DNA from 3 places in the Enterobacter sp. E14S genome. Region 3 is predicted to be linked to each of the others. Evidence: predicted binding sites of a transcription regulator. Region 3 holds the regulator's gene; each other region holds the start of a gene.

Region 1 (7,051 bases), on a different contig from region 3:
TCGTTGCGCTGATGAGCCCCGGCCCGGATTTTTTCTTCGTATCACAAACGGCCGTCAGCCGCTCCCGCAAAGAGGCGATGATGGGCGTGCTCGGTATCACCATGGGCGTTATGGTCTGGGCGGCCGTTGCGCTGCTCGGTCTGAACCTTATCCTGGCGAAGATGGCCTGGCTGCATAACATCATTATGGTCGGCGGCGGGCTGTACCTGTGCTGGATGGGCTATCAGATGCTGCGCGGGGCGCTCAAGAAAGAAGAGAAAAAACCGCAAGAGCCGAAGGTCGAGCTGGCAACGGGCGGCCGCAGCTTTGTAAAAGGGCTGCTGACCAATCTGGCGAACCCGAAAGCGATTATCTATTTCGGCTCGGTGTTCTCGCTGTTTGTCGGCGATAGCGTCGGCGCGGGCGCACGCTGGGGCATCTTCCTGCTGATCGTCGTTGAAACCTTTGCCTGGTTTACCATCGTGGCCAGCCTGTTCGCCTTACCGGCGATGCGCCGCGGCTACCAGCGTATCGCGAAGTGGATTGACGGCTTCGCCGGCGCGCTGTTCGCCGGCTTCGGCATTCATCTCATTATTTCTCGCTAAGCATGACGCGCTGACGCAAGCAGCGCGCCAACCAGCATAAACAGCGAGCCAAAGACTTTATTCAGGGCCTTCATCTGCTTAGGCCCTTTAATCCACGCCGCAATTCGCTGCGCCAGCGTCGCGTAACCAATCATCACGATGATATCGACGATAATGGTGGTCGCGCCCAGCACCACGTACTGCATCACCTGCGGCTGATGCGGAACGATAAACTGCGGGAACAGCGCGGCGAGGAAAACGATGCTCTTCGGGTTGGTCAGGTTGACGAACACCGCGCGCTTAAACAGATGGCCGCGGTTTTGCGTCTGAGCCAGCGTATTCAGGTTGATGGAGCCTGCCGCGCGCCACTGCTGGATGCCGAGCCAAATCAGATACGCTGCCCCGGCCCATTTCAGCACCTCAAAGGCCAGCACGGAGCGGGAGAACAGGGTCCCCAGACCGATCCCGACCAGCACAATATGAATGCCCAGCCCGGTCTGCAAACCGGCAATCGACGCCGCCGCACCGCGGTAGCCATGGTTGATGGAGGTGGTCATGGTGTTAATAGCACCCGAACCCGGAGAAAGGCTGAGGATAATGGATGTCAGCAGGTAGGCGAACCACCATTCGAAGGTCATTTGAAACTCCCGAACCGTCTATTTTTATGCCACAATACGCTATTATTGAGTCATTTTGTGACCGGTGACGAAAAAAACGATATTCCCTGGATTACGTGAGTGGAAACCCAATGTTTCAGCAGAAAAAGGACTGGGAAACACGAGAAAACGCTTTTGCTGCTTTCTCTATGGGGCCGCTGACCGATTTCTGGCGGCAGCGTGAGGAAGATGAGTTTACGGGCGTCGGGGGCGTCCCGGTGCGTTTCGTTCGTTTCCGAAATGAAAAAAATGACCGGGTGATTGTGGTCTGCCCCGGGCGTATTGAAAGCTACGTTAAATACGCCGAGCTGGCCTATGACCTGGTCCATATGGGGTTCGATGTCCTGATCATCGACCATCGTGGACAGGGGCTGTCGGGACGTATGCTGCCGGACACGCACCGTGGGCACGTCGATCGCTTCAGCGATTACGTTGACGATTTTGCCGCGTTCTGGCAGCAGGACGTTCAGCCCGGCCCCTGGCGCAAGCGGTATATTCTTGCGCACTCCATGGGCGGCGCCATTTCGACGCTGTTTTTGCAGCGTTACGCGCACGAGTGCGACGCCATTGCGCTCACCGCGCCGATGTACGGTATCGTGATCCGTTTTCCTGACTGGATGGTGCGCCATCTTCTTGACTGGGCTGAGGGCCATCAGCGCATTCGTGAAGGTTACGCCATTGGCACAGGACGCTGGCGCGCGCTGCCGTTCGCCATCAACGTCTTAACCCATAGCCGGCAGCGTTATCGCCGCAATCTGCGCTTTTATGCCGATGAACCGCGCTTGCGCGTCGGCGGACCGACCTGGCACTGGGTGCGGGAGGGGATTTTGGCCGGTGAGCAGGTGCTGGCGGGCGTAGGCGATGATGACACGCCGACGCTTCTGATCCAGGCGGAAGAAGAGCGTGTGGTGGATAACCGCATGCATGACCGCTATTGTGAACTGCGCGCTGCAGCCGGTCACCCTTGTGAAGGGGGTAAACCGCTGGTCATTAACGGCGCGTTCCATGAGATCCTTTTTGAAAAGGACGCTATGCGCTCAGTCGCGCTTAACGCCATTGTTGAATTTTTCAACAGGCATAATTGATTCTTGTTTTCCACCAGAGGTTGAAATCCCTATGTACCAGGTTGTTGCATCTGATTTAGATGGCACGCTGCTTTCCCCCGACCACACCCTGTCGCCTTACGCGAAAGAGACCTTAAAACTCCTGACTGCCCGTGGCGTGAACTTTGTGTTCGCCACCGGCCGCCACCACGTGGACGTGGGGCAGATCCGCGATAATCTTGAGATCAAATCGTACATGATCACCTCTAACGGTGCGCGCGTGCATGATACCGACGGCAACCTGATCTTTACCCACAATCTGGATCGCGATATTGCCGCCGATCTGTTCGGCGTGGTGCATAACAACCCGGCTATCGTCACTAACGTTTACCGCGACGACGACTGGTTTATGAACCGCCACCGTCCGGACGAAATGCGTTTCTTCAAGGAAGCGGTATTCAACTACTCCCTTTACGAACCGGGCCTGCTGGAGCCGGAAGGGATCAGCAAGGTGTTCTTCACCTGTGATAGCCACGAAGAGCTGCTCCCGCTGGAACAGGCGATCAACGCCCGCTGGGGCGATCGCGTCAACGTGAGCTTCTCAACCCTGACCTGTCTGGAAGTAATGGCGGGTGGCGTCTCTAAAGGTCACGCGCTGGAAGCGGTTGCGAAACGTCTGGGCTTCGGGCTGAAAGACTGTATCGCCTTCGGTGACGGCATGAACGACGCCGAGATGCTTTCGATGGCGGGCAAGGGCTGCATCATGCAGAACGCGCACCAGCGTCTGAAGGATCTGCACCCTGAGCTGGAAGTGATTGGTTCTAACGCTGACAACGCGGTACCGAAGTATCTGCGTAAACTGTTCCTTGAATAATCTTCATTCGGTTGTTTATTGCTCAGTTGTCAACTAAAGAGTTCGCTACAATGCCTCTCCTTCTTTCTGAGAGACAAGCATTGTGGCGCTACTCATTATCACCACTATCCTGTGGGCCTTCTCCTTTAGCCTGATTGGCGAATACCTTGCCGGTTCGGTCGACAGCTACTTCTCGGTGCTGATGCGCGTGGGGCTGGCGGCGCTGGTGTTCCTGCCGTTTCTGCGCACGCGCGGGCAATCGCTGAAAACGATTGTTCTGTATATGCTGGTGGGGGCGATGCAGCTCGGCATCATGTATTTGTTCAGCTTCCGGGCCTACGTCTACCTGTCCGTCTCCGAATTCCTGCTCTTTACCGTGCTGACGCCGCTCTATATCACACTGATTTACGACCTGCTCAGCAGACGCCGTCTGCGCTGGGGATACCTGCTGAGCGCCGCGCTGGCGGTGATCGGCGCGGCGATTATTCGCTATGACAAAGTCAGCGATCACTTCTGGACCGGGCTGATGTTCGTCCAGCTTGCCAACATCAGCTTCGCCATCGGCATGGTGGGCTACAAACGTCTGATGGAAACCCGCCCGATGCCGCAGCACAACGCGTTTGCCTGGTTCTATATGGGCGCCGCGATTGTCGCAGTAGCGGCGTGGTTTATGCTCGGTAATCCGCAAAAGCTGCCGACCACCGCCGTGCAGTGGGGCGTTCTGGTCTGGCTGGGCGTAGTGGCGTCAGGGCTGGGGTACTTCATGTGGAACTACGGCGCTACGCAGGTAGACGCCGGTACGCTGGGGATTATGAACAACGTGCATGTCCCGGCAGGGCTGCTGGTCAACCTCGCCATCTGGCAGCAACAGCCGCACTGGCCGAGCTTTATTATTGGGGGAGCGGTGATCCTGGCTTCGCTGTGGGTCCATCGCCGATGGGTCGCTCCGCGCTCCGCACAAACGGAAGATGGTCGCACGCGTGGTTCCGCGCTGAGCGAATAAACGCCTCCGTAATCGGCTGACGCTGCTCGCCATCGCGCACGGCGGCGTACAGTCGGCTCCACAATCCTTCACCCAGGGTTTTGGTCTGCACCAGACCCTGGCGTTCAAAACTCTCCACCACCCAGTGCGGCAGCGCCGCGATACCCATTCTGGCCGCCACCATCTGAATCAGCAGCAGGGTGTTATCCACGCTTTTCAGCTGCGGGCTAATGCCTGCCGGCTGCAGGAAGTGGCGCCAGATATCCAGACGACTACGCTGGACCGGATAAATCAGCAGCGTTTCTGTCGCCAGGTCTTCCGGCGTGACGCGCGTTTTGGCGGCCAGCGGGTGGTCCGGCGCCAGCACCAGGCGCACTTCATAATCAAACATCGGCGAATAGTGCAGGCCGCTGCGCGGCAGGATGTCGGAGGTCATGACCAGATCCAGCTCGCCCTGCTGCAGCGATGGCTGCGGGTCAAAGGTCACGCCGGATTTGAAGTCCATCTCCACCTGCGGCCACTTCTGGCGGAAGTTCTCAAGCGCGGGGGTCAGCCACTGAATACAGCTGTGGCACTCAATGGCGATGCGCAGTTTGGTCTGCTGCGGTTCGTTACACGCCTGCAGCGCGCTTGCGATTTGCGGCAGTACCTGATTCGCCAGCTGAAGAAGAATTTCACCCTGCGGCGTAAAGCGTAGCGGCTGGCTCTTACGCACAAAAAGACGGAAGCCGAGGCGTTGTTCCAGATCGCTGAACTGGTGAGAAAGGGCAGACTGGGTCTGGTGCAGCGTGGCCGCAGCCGCCGCGAGCGAACCGCAGTTCCGCAACGCTTGTAGCGTTTTCAGGTGTTTAATCTCGATCATGAAAGTCCTTCACTTCGCCATGAACATATTGCGCTTGAGGAATATACAGTACCTGCCAATTATAGAAGTGTAAACATCTGGACGTCTAAATAACGAATTTCACAAGGGGCACACCATGACAATCCGCAATCACACTCTCGGTTTCCCTCGCGTCGGCCTGCGTCGCGAGCTGAAAAAAGCGCAAGAAAGCTACTGGGCGGGTAATGCCACCCGCGAAGAACTGCTGGCGGTAGGACGCGAGCTGCGCGCCCGCCACTGGGATCAGCAAAAACAGGCGGGCATTGACCTGCTGCCGGTGGGCGATTTCGCCTGGTACGACCATGTTCTGACGACCAGCCTGCTGCTTGGTAATGTACCGGCTCGTCATCAGAACAAAGATGGATCGGTAGATATCGATACCCTGTTCCGCATCGGCCGTGGCCGCGCGCCAACGGGTGAGCCAGCGGCAGCGGCGGAAATGACCAAGTGGTTTAACACCAACTATCACTATATGGTGCCGGAGTTCGTCAAAGACCAGCAGTTCAGGCTGACCTGGACGCAGCTTCTGGACGAGGTGGACGAAGCGCTGGCGCTGGGCCACCAGGTGAAGCCGGTGCTGCTCGGGCCGGTAACGTACCTGTGGCTGGGCAAAGTAAAGGGCGAGCCGTTTGACCGACTCAGCCTGCTGAAAGATATTCTGCCGGTCTACAAACAGGTGCTGAGTGAGCTAGGCAAACGCGGCATTCAGTGGGTGCAAATCGACGAACCTGCGCTGGTACTCGAACTGCCGCAGGCATGGCTCGATGCCTTCAAACCGGCGTATGACGCACTCACCGGTCAGGTAAAATTCCTGCTGACGACCTATTTTGAAGGCGTGACGCCGAACCTGAAGACCATTACCGCGCTGCCGGTCCAGGGCCTGCACGTTGACCTCGTACACGGTAAAGATGATGTGGCGGAGCTGCACAAGCGTTTGCCAGCGGACTGGCTGCTCTCTGCCGGGCTGATCAACGGCCGTAACGTCTGGCGCGCCGATCTCACGGAGAAATACGCACAAATCAAAGACATCGTCGGCAAACGTGAGCTGTGGGTGGCCTCGTCCTGTTCGCTGCTGCACAGCCCGATCGATCTGAACGTGGAGACCCGTCTGGATGCCGAGGTGAAAAGCTGGTTTGCCTTCGCCCTGCAAAAATGTGAAGAGCTGACGCTGCTGCGCGACGCGCTGAACAGCGGCGACACGGCGGCGATTACCGAATGGAGCGCCCCGATCCAGGCGCGTCGTCACTCGGCGCGCGTGCATAACCCGGCGGTGGAAAAACGCCTGGCGGCCATCACCGCCCGGGACAGCCAGCGGCAGAGCCCTTACGAGGTGCGCGCCGAAGCGCAGCGCGCCCGCTTTAATCTGCCTGCGTGGCCGACCACCACAATTGGCTCTTTCCCGCAGACTACGGAGATCCGCGGCCTGCGTCTGGACTTCAAGAAGGGCAACTTGGATGCGAATCACTATCGCACCGGCATCGCCGAACACATCAAGCAGGCGATTATCGAGCAGGAACGCCTGGGGCTGGACGTGCTGGTGCACGGCGAGGCCGAACGTAATGACATGGTGGAATACTTTGGCGAGCACCTGGACGGCTTTGTCTTTACCCAGAACGGCTGGGTGCAGAGCTACGGCTCCCGCTGCGTGAAGCCGCCGGTGGTTATCGGTGACGTCAGCCGCCCGGAAGCGATCACCGTGGAGTGGGCGAAGTATGCCCAGTCCCTGACCGACAAGCCCGTAAAAGGGATGCTCACCGGTCCGGTGACCATTCTCTGCTGGTCGTTCCCGCGTGAAGACGTGACTCGTGAAACCATTGCCAAACAGATCGCCCTGGCGCTGCGTGATGAGGTGGCGGATCTGGAAGCGGCAGGCATTGGCATTATTCAGATTGACGAACCGGCGCTGCGCGAAGGCTTGCCGCTGCGCCGCAGCGACTGGGATGCCTACCTGCAGTGGGGCGTGGAGGCGTTCCGCATCAACGCCGCGGTGGCGAAGGACGACACCCAGATCCACACCCACATGTGTTACTGCGAATTCAACGACATCATGGATTCGATTGCCGCGCTCGATGCC
Region 2 (7,051 bases), on a different contig from region 3:
TCACCAGGTTGCTGAGCAATGTTGGAATATCGCTGTAGTCGTTCGGATCGCCCTGACGGAAGTAGAGCTCTGGCGCAACGGCCAGATACCCTTCCAGCGCCAGCCGGCGGCAGAGGTCGCGAATGTGTTCGTGAACACCAAATATCTCCTGAATCACAATCACGATGGGCAGCGGGCCCTCTGCCGATTTTGGCCGTGCGTGCCAGGCAGGCATATTCTCCCCCTGCGAGGGAATGGAGGTCTCACCCGCGGTAATTGCCGCTTCTGGCGTCGACACGATGGTTGAAGCATGTGGGGCCGCAGCAGGTGCAAAACCGGTTTTTTCAGTCATGGCATTCTCCGTACCAATGAGTTAGCGCAAAGGTAAATATAGACACCAGGTTAACAACTCACAGTGCCTTAAACGGTCTATCTTTTGTGCAGCACCTGGCGATATAACTTGTTAATGTGATGTGAATCACTTTTTTATGGAAATTCAATGTAATCATTTTCATTCATGGTGAGGTGTGTCACGAAAATATGCTTACTGCTTCTGTAAAGTACCGTTTTACTTCTTCTGACTAACCGACCCACAGAGGAGTCACTTATGTCTAAGTCTGATGTTTTTCATCTCGGCCTCACCAAAAACGATTTACAAGGGGCTACGCTCGCTATCGTCCCTGGCGATCCTGAGCGTGTGGAAAAGATCGCCGCGCTGATGGATAAGCCGGTCAAGCTGGCTGCCCATCGTGAGTTCACCACCTGGCGCGCAGAGCTGGATGGCAAAGCGGTGATCGTGTGCTCTACCGGTATCGGTGGTCCGTCTACGTCTATTGCTGTTGAAGAGCTGGCGCAGCTGGGCATTCGTACTTTCCTGCGTATCGGTACCACCGGCGCTATCCAGCCTCACATCAACGTCGGCGACGTGCTGGTCACGACCGCGTCCGTTCGTCTGGACGGCGCAAGCCTGCACTTTGCACCGATGGAATTCCCGGCAGTGGCTGATTTCGAATGCACCACCGCGCTGGTTGAAGCCGCGAAATCCGTGGGCGCAACGACCCACGTGGGCGTCACCGCCTCTTCCGACACCTTTTACCCGGGCCAGGAGCGTTACGACACCTTCTCAGGCCGCGTGGTAAGCCGTTTCAAAGGTTCAATGGAAGAGTGGCAGTCCATGGGCGTGATGAACTACGAAATGGAATCCGCAACGCTGCTGACCATGTGCGCAAGCCAGGGTCTGCGTGCCGGTATGGTGGCGGGCGTGATCGTCAACCGCACCCAGCAGGAGATCCCGAACGCCGAAACCATGAAGCAGACCGAAAGTCATGCAGTGAAAATCGTGGTGGAAGCAGCGCGTCGCCTGATCTAATCCTCTCTTCTGAAATCAAAGGCCGACGCGTTCGGCCTTTATTTTTTGCGTAGCGCCTCGCAGGAAAACCCTTTCAAACTGGACGTTTATACAGCACAATTCTATTTTGTGCGGGTAATACGTTGATGCAGGGGGCATTGTGGATATCTCGATCCTGATTTACGCGGTGATTGCGCTGGTGGGCTTAGGGATTGGCTGGCTGATTTCCAGCTACCAGCATGCGCAGCAGAAGGCCGACCAGCTGGCCGAGCGAGAAGAGATGGTCGCCGATTTAAGCGCGGCAAAACAGCAGCTTGCTCTGAGCGAACACTGGCGCGACGAGTGCGAATTGCTTAACAACGAGCTGCGTAACCTGCGAGACATCAACACGTCACTGGAGGCCGATCTCCGCGAAGTCACTACCCGCCTTGAATCCACCCAGCTGCATGCGGAAGACAAAATCCGCCAGATGATCAACAGCGAGCAGCGCCTCAGCGAACAGTTTGAGAACCTCGCCAACCGAATTTTTGAGCACAGCAACCGCCGCGTTGACGAACAGAACCGCCAGAGCCTGAACAGCCTGCTGACGCCGCTGCGCGAACAGCTGGACGGTTTTCGCCGTCAGGTGCAGGACAGCTTTGGTCAGGAAGCCCGCGAGCGACACACGCTGGCGCATGAGATTCGCAATCTCCAACAGCTGAATGCGCAAATGGCGCAGGAAGCGGTCAACCTGACCCGCGCGCTGAAAGGGGATAACAAAACCCAGGGCAACTGGGGAGAAGTGGTGCTGACCCGCGTGCTGGAGGCCTCTGGTCTGCGCGAAGGATACGAATACGAAACGCAGGTGAGTATCGAAAACGATGCCCGCTCTCGCATGCAGCCGGATGTGATTGTGCGGCTGCCGCAGGGTAAAGATGTGGTGATTGACGCCAAAATGACGTTGGTGGCATATGAACGTTACTTTAATGCGGACGATGACTTCATGCGCGAGTCTGCGCTGCAGGAGCACATTGCCTCCGTGCGTAATCATATTCGCCTGCTTGGCAGAAAAGACTACCAGCAGCTGCCGGGTTTGCGCTCGCTGGACTATGTCCTGATGTTCATCCCGGTAGAACCCGCGTTCCTGCTGGCACTCGACAGACAGCCTGAACTTATCACCGAAGCGCTCAAAAATAACATTATGCTGGTCAGCCCCACCACGCTGCTGGTGGCGTTACGCACCATTGCGAACCTGTGGCGCTATGAGCACCAGAGCCGCAACGCGCAGCAGATTGCCGATCGTGCCAGCAAGCTTTACGACAAAATGCGCCTCTTCGTGGACGACATGTCTTCAGTCGGGCAGAGCCTGGATCGTGCGCAGGATAACTACCGCCAGGCGATGAAAAAACTCACCTCCGGACGCGGCAATCTGCTGGCACAGGCTGAATCATTCCGCAGCCTGGGGGTTGAGGTTAAACGCGAGATTAATCCGGAATTGGTCGAACAGGCCACCGCCCAGGACGACGAATTTCGCCTGCGAGAAGGCGCGGACGAACAAAAGACAAACAGTGAAGACAACACGTTAGCGGCGGATTTATCACCAGACGAGACTCCAGCGCGTTTCTTTCGCGGTGGTTGAAACGTAGGGCAAACGCGCCCAATCTGTTACACTTCACGAACATTTTACTGATAAGCAGGCTCTAAGATGGCTGACGATTCACAAGACACAACGCACTTTGGCTTTCAGACTGTCGCCAAAGCGCAGAAAGCTGACATGGTGGCCCACGTATTTCATTCCGTGGCGGCGAAGTACGATGTGATGAATGACCTGATGTCGTTCGGCATTCATCGTTTGTGGAAGCGCTTCACCATTGACTGCAGCGGCGTACGTCGTGGACAAACGGTGCTGGATTTAGCCGGTGGTACGGGCGATTTAACCGCGAAATTCTCCCGTCTGGTGGGCGAAACCGGTCGCGTTGTTCTCGCCGATATTAATGATTCCATGCTGAAAATGGGACGCGAAAAGCTGCGTAACATCGGCGTGGTGGGGAATGTCGAGTATGTGCAGGCAAACGCCGAAGCGCTGCCATTCCCGGACAATACCTTTGACTGCATCACGATCTCTTTCGGTCTGCGTAACGTGACCGATAAAGAAAAAGCGCTGCGCTCCATGTACCGCGTGCTGAAGCCGGGTGGACGTTTGCTGGTGCTCGAGTTCTCTAAACCGATCATTGAGCCGCTGAGCAAAGCCTACGACGCCTATTCCTTCCACGTGCTGCCGCGTATTGGTGAGCTGGTGGCTAACGACGCTGAAAGCTACCGCTATCTGGCGGAGTCTATCCGTATGCACCCGGATCAGGACACATTAAAAGCCATGATGCAGGACGCGGAATTTGAGAACGTTGAATATTTCAACCTGACGGCGGGTGTCGTCGCGCTGCATCGCGGTTACAAATTCTGAGTGGAGGTGTCCCGTGCCCTTTAAACCCTTAGTCTCCGCAGGCATCGAGAATGTATTGAACGCTTTTCTGTATCGCGCCCCGGCGCTGAAAGCTGCACGTCAGCGGCTTAACGGAAAGGTATTACGCATTGTTTTAAAAGAGTTCTCGACGCCGCTTGTGCTGGTATTCAGCGAACGCCAGCTTGACGTTCTGGGGGCGTGGGAAGGTGAAGCCGACTGCTCGGTCATCACGCACATGAGCGTGCTGCCAAAACTGCGCGATCGCCAGCAGTTAACGGCGCTTATCCGCAGCGGTGAGCTGGAAGTGGAGGGCGACATTCAGGTCGTGCAGAACTTCGTTGCGCTCACCGATCTGGCGGAGTTCGATCCGGCGGAGCTGCTCGCGCCTTTTATCGGCGACATTGCCGCCGAAGGTATCGGGAAAGTCCTTCATGGTGGCGCCTCCTTTGCGCGTAAAAGCCTCCAGCGCCAGCAACGCTATGCGGCGGAAGTGCTGACTGAGGAGTGGCGAATGGCGCCCGGGCCACTGGAAGTTGCATGGTTTGCGGAAGAGACCGCTGCTGTTGAACGTGCGGTTGATGCGTTAACCAAACGGCTGGAAAAACTGGAGGGCAAATGACGCCTGGTGAAATTCGGCGCCTCTATTTTATTATTCGCACCTTTTTGAGCTACGGGCTCGACGAGCTTATCCCCAAAATGCGTATCACGCTGCCGCTTCGTATCTGGCGGCGGATGCTCTTCTGGATGCCCAATCGCCATAAAGGTCAACCGCTGGGTGAGCGTCTGCGCCTGGCGCTGCAGGAGCTCGGCCCGGTTTGGATTAAATTCGGACAGATGCTGTCGACCCGCCGCGATCTCTTTCCGCCTCTGATTGCCGATGAGCTCGCGATGCTGCAGGATCGCGTCGCACCGTTTGACGGCGCACGCGCGAAAAAGCAAATTGAAGAGGCGATGGGAAATGTCCCCGTCGAGACCTGGTTTGACGATTTCGATATTAAGCCACTGGCATCGGCCTCTATTGCGCAGGTGCACACCGCGCGTCTGAAAGAAAACGGCAAAGAAGTCGTTATTAAGGTCATTCGTCCGGACATCCTGCCAGTCATCAAAGCGGACATGAAGCTGATTTATCGGCTGGCGCGCTGGGTGCCACGCCTGCTGCCGGACGGGCGTCGCCTTCGTCCACTGGAAGTGGTGCGGGAATATGAAAAAACGCTGATTGATGAGCTTAACCTGCTGCGTGAATCGGCGAATGCCATTCAGCTGCGTCGCAACTTTGAAAACAGCCCGATGCTCTATGTACCTGAAGTCTATTCTGACTACTGCAGCCAGAACATGATGGTGATGGAGCGTATATACGGTATTCCGGTTTCGGATGTGGTCGCCCTGGAGAAACAGGGAACGAACATGAAGCTCCTGGCCGAGCGTGGAGTACAGGTCTTCTTTACCCAGGTGTTCCGCGACAGCTTTTTCCATGCGGACATGCATCCGGGCAATATCTTCGTAAGCTACGAGCATCCTGAGGATCCGAAGTATATCGGTATCGACTGCGGGATTGTGGGGTCGCTGAACAAAGAAGATAAACGGTATCTGGCTGAGAACTTCATCGCGTTCTTCAACCGCGACTACCGTAAGGTGGCCGAGCTGCACGTCGATTCCGGCTGGGTGCCGCCGGACACCAATGTCGAAGAGTTCGAGTTCGCGATCCGGACCGTTTGTGAACCGATTTTTGAAAAACCGCTGGCGGAAATCTCCTTCGGGCACGTGCTGTTAAACCTGTTCAATACGGCTCGCCGCTTTAATATGGAAGTTCAGCCACAGCTAGTTTTACTTCAGAAAACATTACTTTACGTTGAGGGTGTAGGCCGACAGCTCTATCCTCAGTTAGACTTGTGGAAGACCGCGAAACCTTTCCTTGAATCCTGGATTAAGGATCAGGTTGGCATTCCGGCGCTGGTGCGCTCCCTGAAAGAGAAAGGCCCGTTCTGGATAGAAAAAATGCCTGAAATTCCTGAACTGGTTTATGACAGTTTGCGTCAGAGCAAGAACCTTCAGCACAGCATGGATAAAATCGCCCGCGAACTTCAGTCCAGCCGTGTTCGCCAGGGGCAGTCACGCTATCTCTTTGGGATAGGCGCTACTCTACTGCTGAGCGGTACGCTGCTGCTGATCAATCGTCCGGACTGGCAGATGATGCCCGCCTGGCTGATGGCTGGCGGGGTGGTAGTCTGGCTAGCAGGCTGGCGAAAAACGCGCTGAGCGTGCGTCGCTATCGACGGGTCGCATACGTATAATGCGACCTGACTCTTTAATCATCTATCCCTGAGGAACATGTATGGGTGGTATCAGTATCTGGCAATTAGTCATTATTGCCGTCATCGTCGTGCTGCTGTTTGGCACCAAAAAGCTCGGTTCTATTGGTTCCGATCTGGGCGCGTCTATCAAAGGCTTCAAGAAAGCGATGAGCGATGATGAGAGCAAGCAGGATAAAACCAGCCAGGACGCTGACTTTACTGCTAAATCCATCGCCGACAAGCAAGAAGAAGCCAAAAAGGAAGACGCTAAACGCCACGATAAAGAGCAGGTGTAAGTCGTGTTCGACATTGGTTTTAGTGAGCTTCTGCTGGTCTTTGTGATTGGCCTGATTGTGCTGGGGCCGCAGCGTCTGCCGGTGGCAGTGAAAACCGTTGCGGGCTGGGTTCGTGCGCTGAGATCGCTGGCATCGACCGTTCAGAATGAACTGGCGCAGGAGCTTAAACTGCAGGAATTCCAGGAAAGCCTGAAAAAGGTCGAGAAGGCGAGCATGGATAACCTGACGCCGGAACTGAAAGCGTCAATGGATGAGCTGCGCGAAGCGGCGGAATCGATGAAGCGCTCCTATAGCGTTAACGATCCTGAAAAAGCGAGCGATGAAGCGAACACCATCCATAACCCGGTGGTTAAGGGCAGCGAGGAGCAGCGCGAGGGCGTAACGCCTGCCAGCGCTGAACATCAGGCTGCCGCGCCAGAACAGACGCCGCAGGAAACCGAACTGAAAAAACAGGCGCAGCCGGAAGAGCCGGTGGCAAAAACGGCGGAAGTGAAGCCCGCTGCGTCCGTTTCCGAATCATCCCCCTCGTCGAGTGATAAAGCGTAAACATGGCAGTAGATGATACTCAACCGCTGATTACGCACCTCATTGAGCTGCGTAAGCGCCTGTTAAACTGCATTATTGCGGTTTTACTCATATTCCTGTGCCTGGTCTATTTTGCCAACGATATCTATCAGGTGGTCTCTGCGCCGCTGAT
Region 3 (7,051 bases):
CCTCGCCAACGACCAGTAACCGCACCTCTTCATCCGTGTTGTTGATAAAGGTGTGGCAAATACCGGTTCCGGCAGGAAACCCCACGCTGTCGCCCGGTTCAAGTTTCCATAAATAGCCATTAATCCACGCTTCTGGATGACCTTCGAGCACATAAACGAACTCTTCTTCATCGCTTTCCGCATGCGGATAGGACGTCCTGCGCCCGGGCGGTAAACGCTCGTGATGGATACCAATGCGCCCGAGCCCAAGCTTGCGAGCCAACGGGGCGCCGATAGAAAAACGCTCATCGCTATCTGGATAGGTCGAATCATCCGCGCCTTCAACGTCGCGCCAGTGCCGAATACAGTCAGGTTTTTTCATTGTTTATTTCCCGTTTTGCAATGGGTCAGGTATAGCACAGACTGGCGGATCTCGGCGTTTTTACCAGAACATGATAAAGTGGGGGTTTCCGTCCTATAACATCCGGGGTGCTAAATGGATAAGTCCACAAAAGAGCTGTTAGCGCAGGCCGAAAAGCTGTGCGCGCAACGCAATGTGCGCCTGACTCCGCAGCGCCTTGAAGTATTACGTCTGATGAGCCTGCAGCAGGGTGCCATCAGCGCTTACGATCTGCTCGACCTGCTCCGCGAAAGCGAGCCGCAGGCGAAACCACCGACCGTGTATCGCGCCCTGGATTTCCTGCTGGAACAAGGATTCGTGCATAAAGTTGAGTCCACAAACAGCTATGTGCTATGCCATCTGTTCGATCAGCCCACCCACACATCGGCGATGTTTATCTGTGACCGCTGCGGCGTGGTGAAAGAAGAGGCTGCGGAAGGCGTGGAAGATATTATGCATACGCTGGCAGCGAAAATGGGCTTTGCCCTGCGTCATAACGTGATTGAAGCGCACGGGCTCTGTTCCGCGTGCGTGGAGGTGGAAGCCTGCCGTCATCAGGACGCATGTCAGCACGACCACTCTATCCTGGTGAAGAAAAAGCCGCGTTAGCGGCAAAAGAAAAGGCGGCTCATGGCCGCCCTCAGGGTGTACTTCCTTGTACTTGCGGGTATAGCCCGGTTACCAGCGGTAGTCGTTGCGTTTTTCCCAGTCGCCCACTTCTTTTTCCGCCTGGTCTTTCGCGTAGCCGTAACGCTCCTGAATTTTACCGACAAGCTGATCGCGTTTACCTTCAATGACGGTCATATCGTCATCGGTCAGCTTACCCCACTGTTCTTTCGCTTTACCTTTGAACTGCTTCCAGTTGCCGCCGATTTCGTCTTTATTCATCATCGTGTCCTCTTAGTTAAGCGTCGGGTCGTAACGTCCGTTACGTTCTTTTCTGCTGGACGTGATAATTATTGTAGTTAAGGATTCGGCAGTTGATTTCATATTCGGAATCTTTAACCGTCACGATATATCGTGACGTGAAGGGAACCAGGTATCGTTTTGCCAGTGACGGTGCCAGATAAAAGCCAGGGATATCCCTCTCAGCGAGAGGAAAACGGCCAGGGCCAGCCACAAACCGTGATTACCCAGCCAGGGAAGCGTCAGGAGCGTCAGGCCAAATCCGGCCGCAGCGACCGCCATGCTGTTACGCATTTCCGCTCCGCGCGTCGCACCAATGAACATGCCGTCCAGCAGATAACACCAGACGCCGACCACCGGTAAGATGACTTGCCAGATGAGATAGTGACTCGCCAGCTCGCGCAGCGCAGGGAGAGAGGTAAGCAATGCAACGATTTGCTCACCGAAGCAGGCGTAAACCAGACCAAAGGCCAGCGCCACCAGCCCCGACTGACGGCAGGCAGCCCGCCACACCTCCCGAAGCTGCCCGCTTTCGCGCGCGCCGTACGCCTGCCCGGAATGCGCTTCAACCGCGTAGGCAAATCCGTCCAGCGCATAGGCGGTAAAGGTCAGAAGCGTCATCAATACCGCATTCACCGCAACGATTTCCGGCCCCAGTCGAGCCCCGAAAACCGTCAGCGCGCCGAAGCAGAGCTGAAGAAGAAGCGAGCGCAGCATGATGTCACGGTTGAGCGCCAGCAGCTTACGGATATTGCCGCGCCATGCGGTTTTGAGCAGCGCCAGGGAGATCCCGCGCATGGCCAGCACACGCCGGACCATCCACAAGCCAATGATAAAGGTCCCGTATTCGGCAATCGCCGTCGCCAGCGCCGCGCCCTGCACGTTCATATGCAGACCCATGACCAGCCAGACGTCCAGAACAATGTTGAGCAGATTACCCACCACCAGCAAAATCACGGGCGCGCGGGCGTACTGAACGCCCAGTAGCCACCCCAGCAGAACCAGATTTGCCAGCGAGGCGGGTGCGCTGAGCCAGCGAATTTCAAGGAAACGTCGCGCCTGCGCCAGTACCGCCTCGCTGCCACCGACAACGTGGAGCGCAAGGTCGATAAGAGGCGCACGTAATAAAACGATTAACGCCCCCGCGCCAAGCGCAAGGATCAGCGGCTGGACCAGCGCGCGCGCCAGACGCCGCGGATCTTTAGCACCATAAGCCTGTGCCGTGAGCCCGGTGGTGCTCATGCGCAAAAAGAGCAGCAGCATAAACAGGAAGCTGGTTGCCGTCGCGCCAATCGCCACGCCGCCAAGATAAACAGGTGAATCAAGGTGACCAATAACGGCAGTATCGACCAGACCCAGCAAGGGAACGGTGATATTGGAGAAAATCATCGGCAGAGCAAGACGCCACAATGCCTTATCGGATGCCGTCAGCAGTGACATGAAAAATACCGGGAGTCGAGAATGAAGCAGGCTACAGCGGCGCCATAGCCTGTCAGCAAGAGATTACAGCCATTCACCGTTGCGAATGACCCCAACCGCCAGTCCTTCGATAGAGAAGTTGTGTTCGCGGAGATCGACCACAATCGGAGAGAACTCGTTGTTTTCAGGCAGCAGCTGAACGGTGTTACCCTGTTTTTTCAGACGCTTGACGGTAACTTCATCATCAATGCGCGCGACAACTACCTGGCCGTTACGCACATCCTGCGTTTTGTGCACCGCAAGTAGATCGCCATCAAGAATACCGATGTCTTTCATCGACATACCACTAACGCGCAGCAGGAAATCAGCACTCGGTTTGAACATGCCAGGATCGACCTGGTAATGGCCTTCAATATGCTGCTGTGCCAGTAAAGGCTCACCGGCAGCAACACGGCCTATCAGCGGAATGCCCGTCTCTTCTTCCACCAACAGGCGGATACCGCGTGACGCGCCTGAAACAATCTCAATCACGCCTTTACGCGCCAGCGCTTTCAGGTGTTCTTCGGCAGCATTCGGAGAACGGAAGCCCAGACGCTGCGCGATTTCCGCACGCGTGGGTGGCATACCCGTCTGGCCGATATGATCCCGGATGAGATCAAACACCTCTTGCTGCCTGGTCGTTAACGCTTTCATTCCGCCCCCTGGGTGTATATACAGTTATGCTGTGAGTATATACAGTCAAAGGCGATTTTGGAACCAAAAACTGCACAAAAAACCAGGGACTTAATTATTCCTCGAGGCTCATCGGAAATGTGACCAAAGCAGGGTGACCCAGGTGATAACAGCAGTGATAATCGCCAGCAACACGGCAGCAGAGCCCATGTCTTTTGCGCGGCCAGAAAGCTCGTGGAAATCTGAACCAATGCGATCAACAACGGCCTCAATAGCGCTATTAAGAATTTCCACTATCATCACCAGAAGCACGGAACCGATAAGAAGTACGCGGGTAATAGCATCAACATCAAGGAAACAGGCGATGATCACCGCGATGATAGCGGCGACGCCCTCCTGGCGAAAGGCGGCTTCGTTGATCCACGCGGCACGGAAACCTTTCCATGAATAGCCGGCGGCTTTGATGATACGCGTTAACCCAGTGGTATTATTGGCCATTAAAAGAACCTTTTATGAAAAAAAGCGTCAGTAACAGGAACTGTAGCGCGTTTCGCTACAGCCTGAAGTATGACGGGTAACAACAGAAATTTTGCGCGCTTTCTGTTATCCTTGCGCCGCAATTGCATTATTAACCAGAGGCTTTACATCGTTTATGTCCGGCTGGCCACGAATTTACTACAAATTACTTAATTTACCATTAAGCATCCTGGTAAAAAGCAAGTCTATCCCAGCAGAACCCGCGCTGGAATTAGGGCTCGATACGTCGCGTCCTATTATGTACGTTTTGCCTTATAACTCGAAGGCAGACTTACTGACGCTTCGCGCCCAGTGTCTGGCGCATGACTTACCGGACCCGCTTGAACCGCTTGAAGTTGACGGTACGCTGCTGCCGCGCTACGTGTTCATTCACGGTGGACCGCGCGTGTTTACCTACTACACGCCAAAAGAAGAGTCCATCAAGCTGTTCCACGACTATCTCGACCTGCACCGCAGCAACCCCGATCTGGATGTGCAGATGGTGCCGGTATCGGTGATGTTTGGTCGTCGTCCGGGCCGTGAAAAAGGTGAAGAGAACCCGCCGCTGCGCATGCTTAACGGCATCCAGAAGTTCTTCGCGGTCTCCTGGCTGGGACGCGACAGCTTTGTGCGTTTCTCCCCTTCCGTTTCGCTGCGTCGAATGGCGGACGAGCACGGCACCGACAAGATCATCGCGCAAAAACTGGCGCGCGTGGCGCGTATGCACTTCGCCCGCCAGCGCCTGGCTGCCGTAGGGCCGCGTCTCCCGGCGCGTCAGGATCTGTTCAACAAGCTGTTGGCCTCCAAAGCGATTGCCCGCGCCGTTGAAGACGAAGCGCGCAGCAAGAAAATCTCGCATGAGAAAGCCCAGCAGAACGCCATTGCGCTGATGGAAGAGATTGCAGCGAACTTCTCTTACGAGATGATTCGCCTGTCCGATCGTATTCTCGGCTTTACCTGGAACCGCCTGTATCAGGGCATCAACGTTCATAATGCCGAACGTGTGCGTCAGCTGGCGCATGATGGCCATGAGATTGTCTATGTTCCCTGCCACCGCAGCCACATGGACTACCTGCTTCTTTCCTACGTGCTCTATCACCAGGGTCTGGTACCGCCGCACATTGCTGCCGGTATCAACCTGAATTTCTGGCCAGCAGGTCCGATTTTCCGCCGCCTGGGCGCGTTCTTTATCCGTCGTACTTTCAAGGGCAATAAGCTCTACTCCACCGTGTTCCGCGAATATCTGGGCGAGCTGTTCAGCCGCGGCTATTCCGTTGAATACTTCGTGGAGGGCGGTCGTTCCCGTACCGGACGTCTGCTCGATCCGAAGACCGGCACGCTGTCGATGACCATTCAGGCGATGCTGCGCGGAGGAACCCGTCCAATCACGCTGGTGCCAATCTACATTGGCTATGAGCACGTGATGGAAGTGGGCACGTACGCCAAAGAGCTGCGCGGTGCGACCAAAGAGAAAGAGAGCCTGCCGCAGATGCTGCGCGGTTTGAGCAAGCTACGCAATCTCGGTCAGGGCTACGTGAACTTCGGCGAACCGATGCCGCTAATGACGTATCTGAACCATCACGTTCCCGAGTGGCGCGAGTCCATCGATCCTATCGAAGCGATTCGTCCGGCCTGGCTGACGCCAACGGTCAACGGCATCGCGTCCGAGCTGATGGTGCGTATTAACAACGCCGGTGCGGCTAACGCCATGAACCTGTGCTGTACGGCGCTTCTGGCTTCGCGTCAGCGCTCGCTGACCCGCGAACAGCTCACGGAGCAGCTGGATTGCTATCTGGACATGATGCGCAACGTGCCGTATTCCGTTGATTCAACCGTGCCTTCTGCTACCGCCAGTGAGCTTATCGATCACGCGCTGCAGATGAACAAGTTTGAAGTCGAAAAGGACACGATCGGCGACATCATCATTCTGCCGCGCGAGCAGGCAGTGCTGATGACCTACTACCGCAACAACATCACCCATATGCTGATGCTGCCGTCGCTTATGGCGGCTATCATCACCCAGCATCGCCGTATTTCGCGTCAGGAGCTATTGCGTCACGTTGAGACGCTCTATCCGATGCTGAAAGCGGAGCTGTTCCTGCGCTGGAGCAAGGACGAGCTGGCGGGCGAACTGGACAAACTGACGGAAGAGCTGCGTCGTCAGGGGCTGATCACCGTCTCAAATGACGAGCTGCACATCAATCCGTCGCGTTCCCGAACCCTGCAACTGCTTGCGGCCGGTGCGCGCGAAACGCTGCAGCGCTACGCCATTACGTTCTGGCTGCTGAGTGCGAACCCGTCTATCAACCGCGGTACGCTGGAGAAAGAGAGCCGGACGCTGGCACAGCGCCTGTCGGTTCTGCACGGCATTAACGCCCCTGAATTCTTCGACAAGGCGGTCTTCAGCTCTCTGGTGCTGACGCTGCGTGACGAAGGCTTTATCAGCGATACGGGCGATGCCGAGCCGGAAGAGACGCTGAAGGTGTACCAGATGCTGGCAGAGCTGATCACCTCGGACGTGCGTTTAACGATTGAGAGCGCGACGCAGGGCGAGTGATGTGAAAAAGCCGGGTGGTGGCTTCACCTGACCCGGCCTGGCGTTCTGCATAATAGAAAGGCCCGGTAAGCGTTAACGCTACCGGGCCTTATTTTTGAGCCTTGTTAAATCACCGCCCTCAGCTCAGCAGCGTAAAGGCTATCATCCCGACAATCGCACCCGTCGTACCGAGGATGGTTTCCATCAGCGTCCAGGTTTTCAGGGTTTGCGCTTCGGTGGCACCGGTAAATTTACCGAACAGCCAGAAGCCTGCGTCGTTAACGTGAGAGACCACAATCGAACCGCCCGCGATACAGATAGACAGCGCGGCCATCTGCGCACCGGAGTAGTTCAGCTGTTCAATCACCGGCATCACCAGACCCACGGCGGTTAAACACGCCACGGTTGCGGAACCCTGGATGATACGCACCGCCGCGGCCAGTACGAAGCAGGTTACCGCAATCGGCAGGCCCATCCCGGTCAGCGCTTCGCCCAGGGCCGGACCCACGCCGGAATCCACCAGCACCTGCTTGAACACGCCGCCGGCACCGATCACCAGCAGGATAATACCCGCAGGCTGCAGCGCGGCACCGCAGATCTCCATCACCCGGTCTTTTGGCATC

The links. The regulator LexA, encoded in region 3, represses DNA repair genes until DNA is damaged. The targets are predictions, from matches to a motif close to TNCTGTATGTACATACAGNA.
Region 1: metR (HTH-type transcriptional regulator MetR) is a predicted target of LexA. The motif match lies at 4,991-5,010, and genes of this name have one in related genera.
Region 2: rmuC (DNA recombination protein RmuC) is a predicted target of LexA. The motif match lies at 1,425-1,444, and genes of this name have one in related genera.

What each region holds. Positions count from the first base shown of each region.
Region 1 is NZ_JBVODQ010000015.1:54,506-61,556, forward strand. It holds gene rhtC (threonine export protein RhtC) at 1-584, shown strand, start outside; gene rhtB (homoserine/homoserine lactone efflux protein) at 581-1,201, opposite strand; gene pldB (lysophospholipase L2) at 1,312-2,304, shown strand; gene yigL (sugar/pyridoxal phosphate phosphatase YigL) at 2,336-3,136, shown strand; gene ACZ6J2_RS20990 (carboxylate/amino acid/amine transporter) at 3,219-4,118, shown strand; gene metR (HTH-type transcriptional regulator MetR) at 4,006-4,959, opposite strand; gene metE (5-methyltetrahydropteroyltriglutamate--homocysteine S-methyltransferase) at 5,075-7,051, shown strand, end outside.
Region 2 is NZ_JBVODQ010000015.1:62,364-69,414, forward strand. It holds gene ACZ6J2_RS21005 (dienelactone hydrolase family protein) at 1-331, opposite strand, end outside; gene udp (uridine phosphorylase) at 587-1,348, shown strand; gene rmuC (DNA recombination protein RmuC) at 1,488-2,945, shown strand; gene ubiE (bifunctional demethylmenaquinone methyltransferase/2-methoxy-6-polyprenyl-1,4-benzoquinol methylase UbiE) at 3,012-3,767, shown strand; gene ubiJ (ubiquinone biosynthesis protein UbiJ) at 3,781-4,386, shown strand; gene ubiB (ubiquinone biosynthesis regulatory protein kinase UbiB) at 4,383-6,023, shown strand; gene tatA (Sec-independent protein translocase subunit TatA) at 6,100-6,354, shown strand; gene tatB (Sec-independent protein translocase protein TatB) at 6,358-6,900, shown strand; gene tatC (Sec-independent protein translocase subunit TatC) at 6,903-7,051, shown strand, end outside.
Region 3 is NZ_JBVODQ010000012.1:70,812-77,862, forward strand. It holds gene ACZ6J2_RS19415 (cupin domain-containing protein) at 1-361, opposite strand, end outside; gene zur (zinc uptake transcriptional repressor Zur) at 476-988, shown strand; gene ACZ6J2_RS19425 (CsbD family protein) at 1,058-1,267, opposite strand; gene dinF (MATE family efflux transporter DinF) at 1,388-2,725, opposite strand; gene lexA (transcriptional repressor LexA) at 2,789-3,397, opposite strand; gene ACZ6J2_RS19440 (diacylglycerol kinase) at 3,506-3,874, opposite strand; gene plsB (glycerol-3-phosphate 1-O-acyltransferase PlsB) at 4,029-6,449, shown strand; gene gntU (gluconate transporter) at 6,568-7,051, opposite strand, start outside.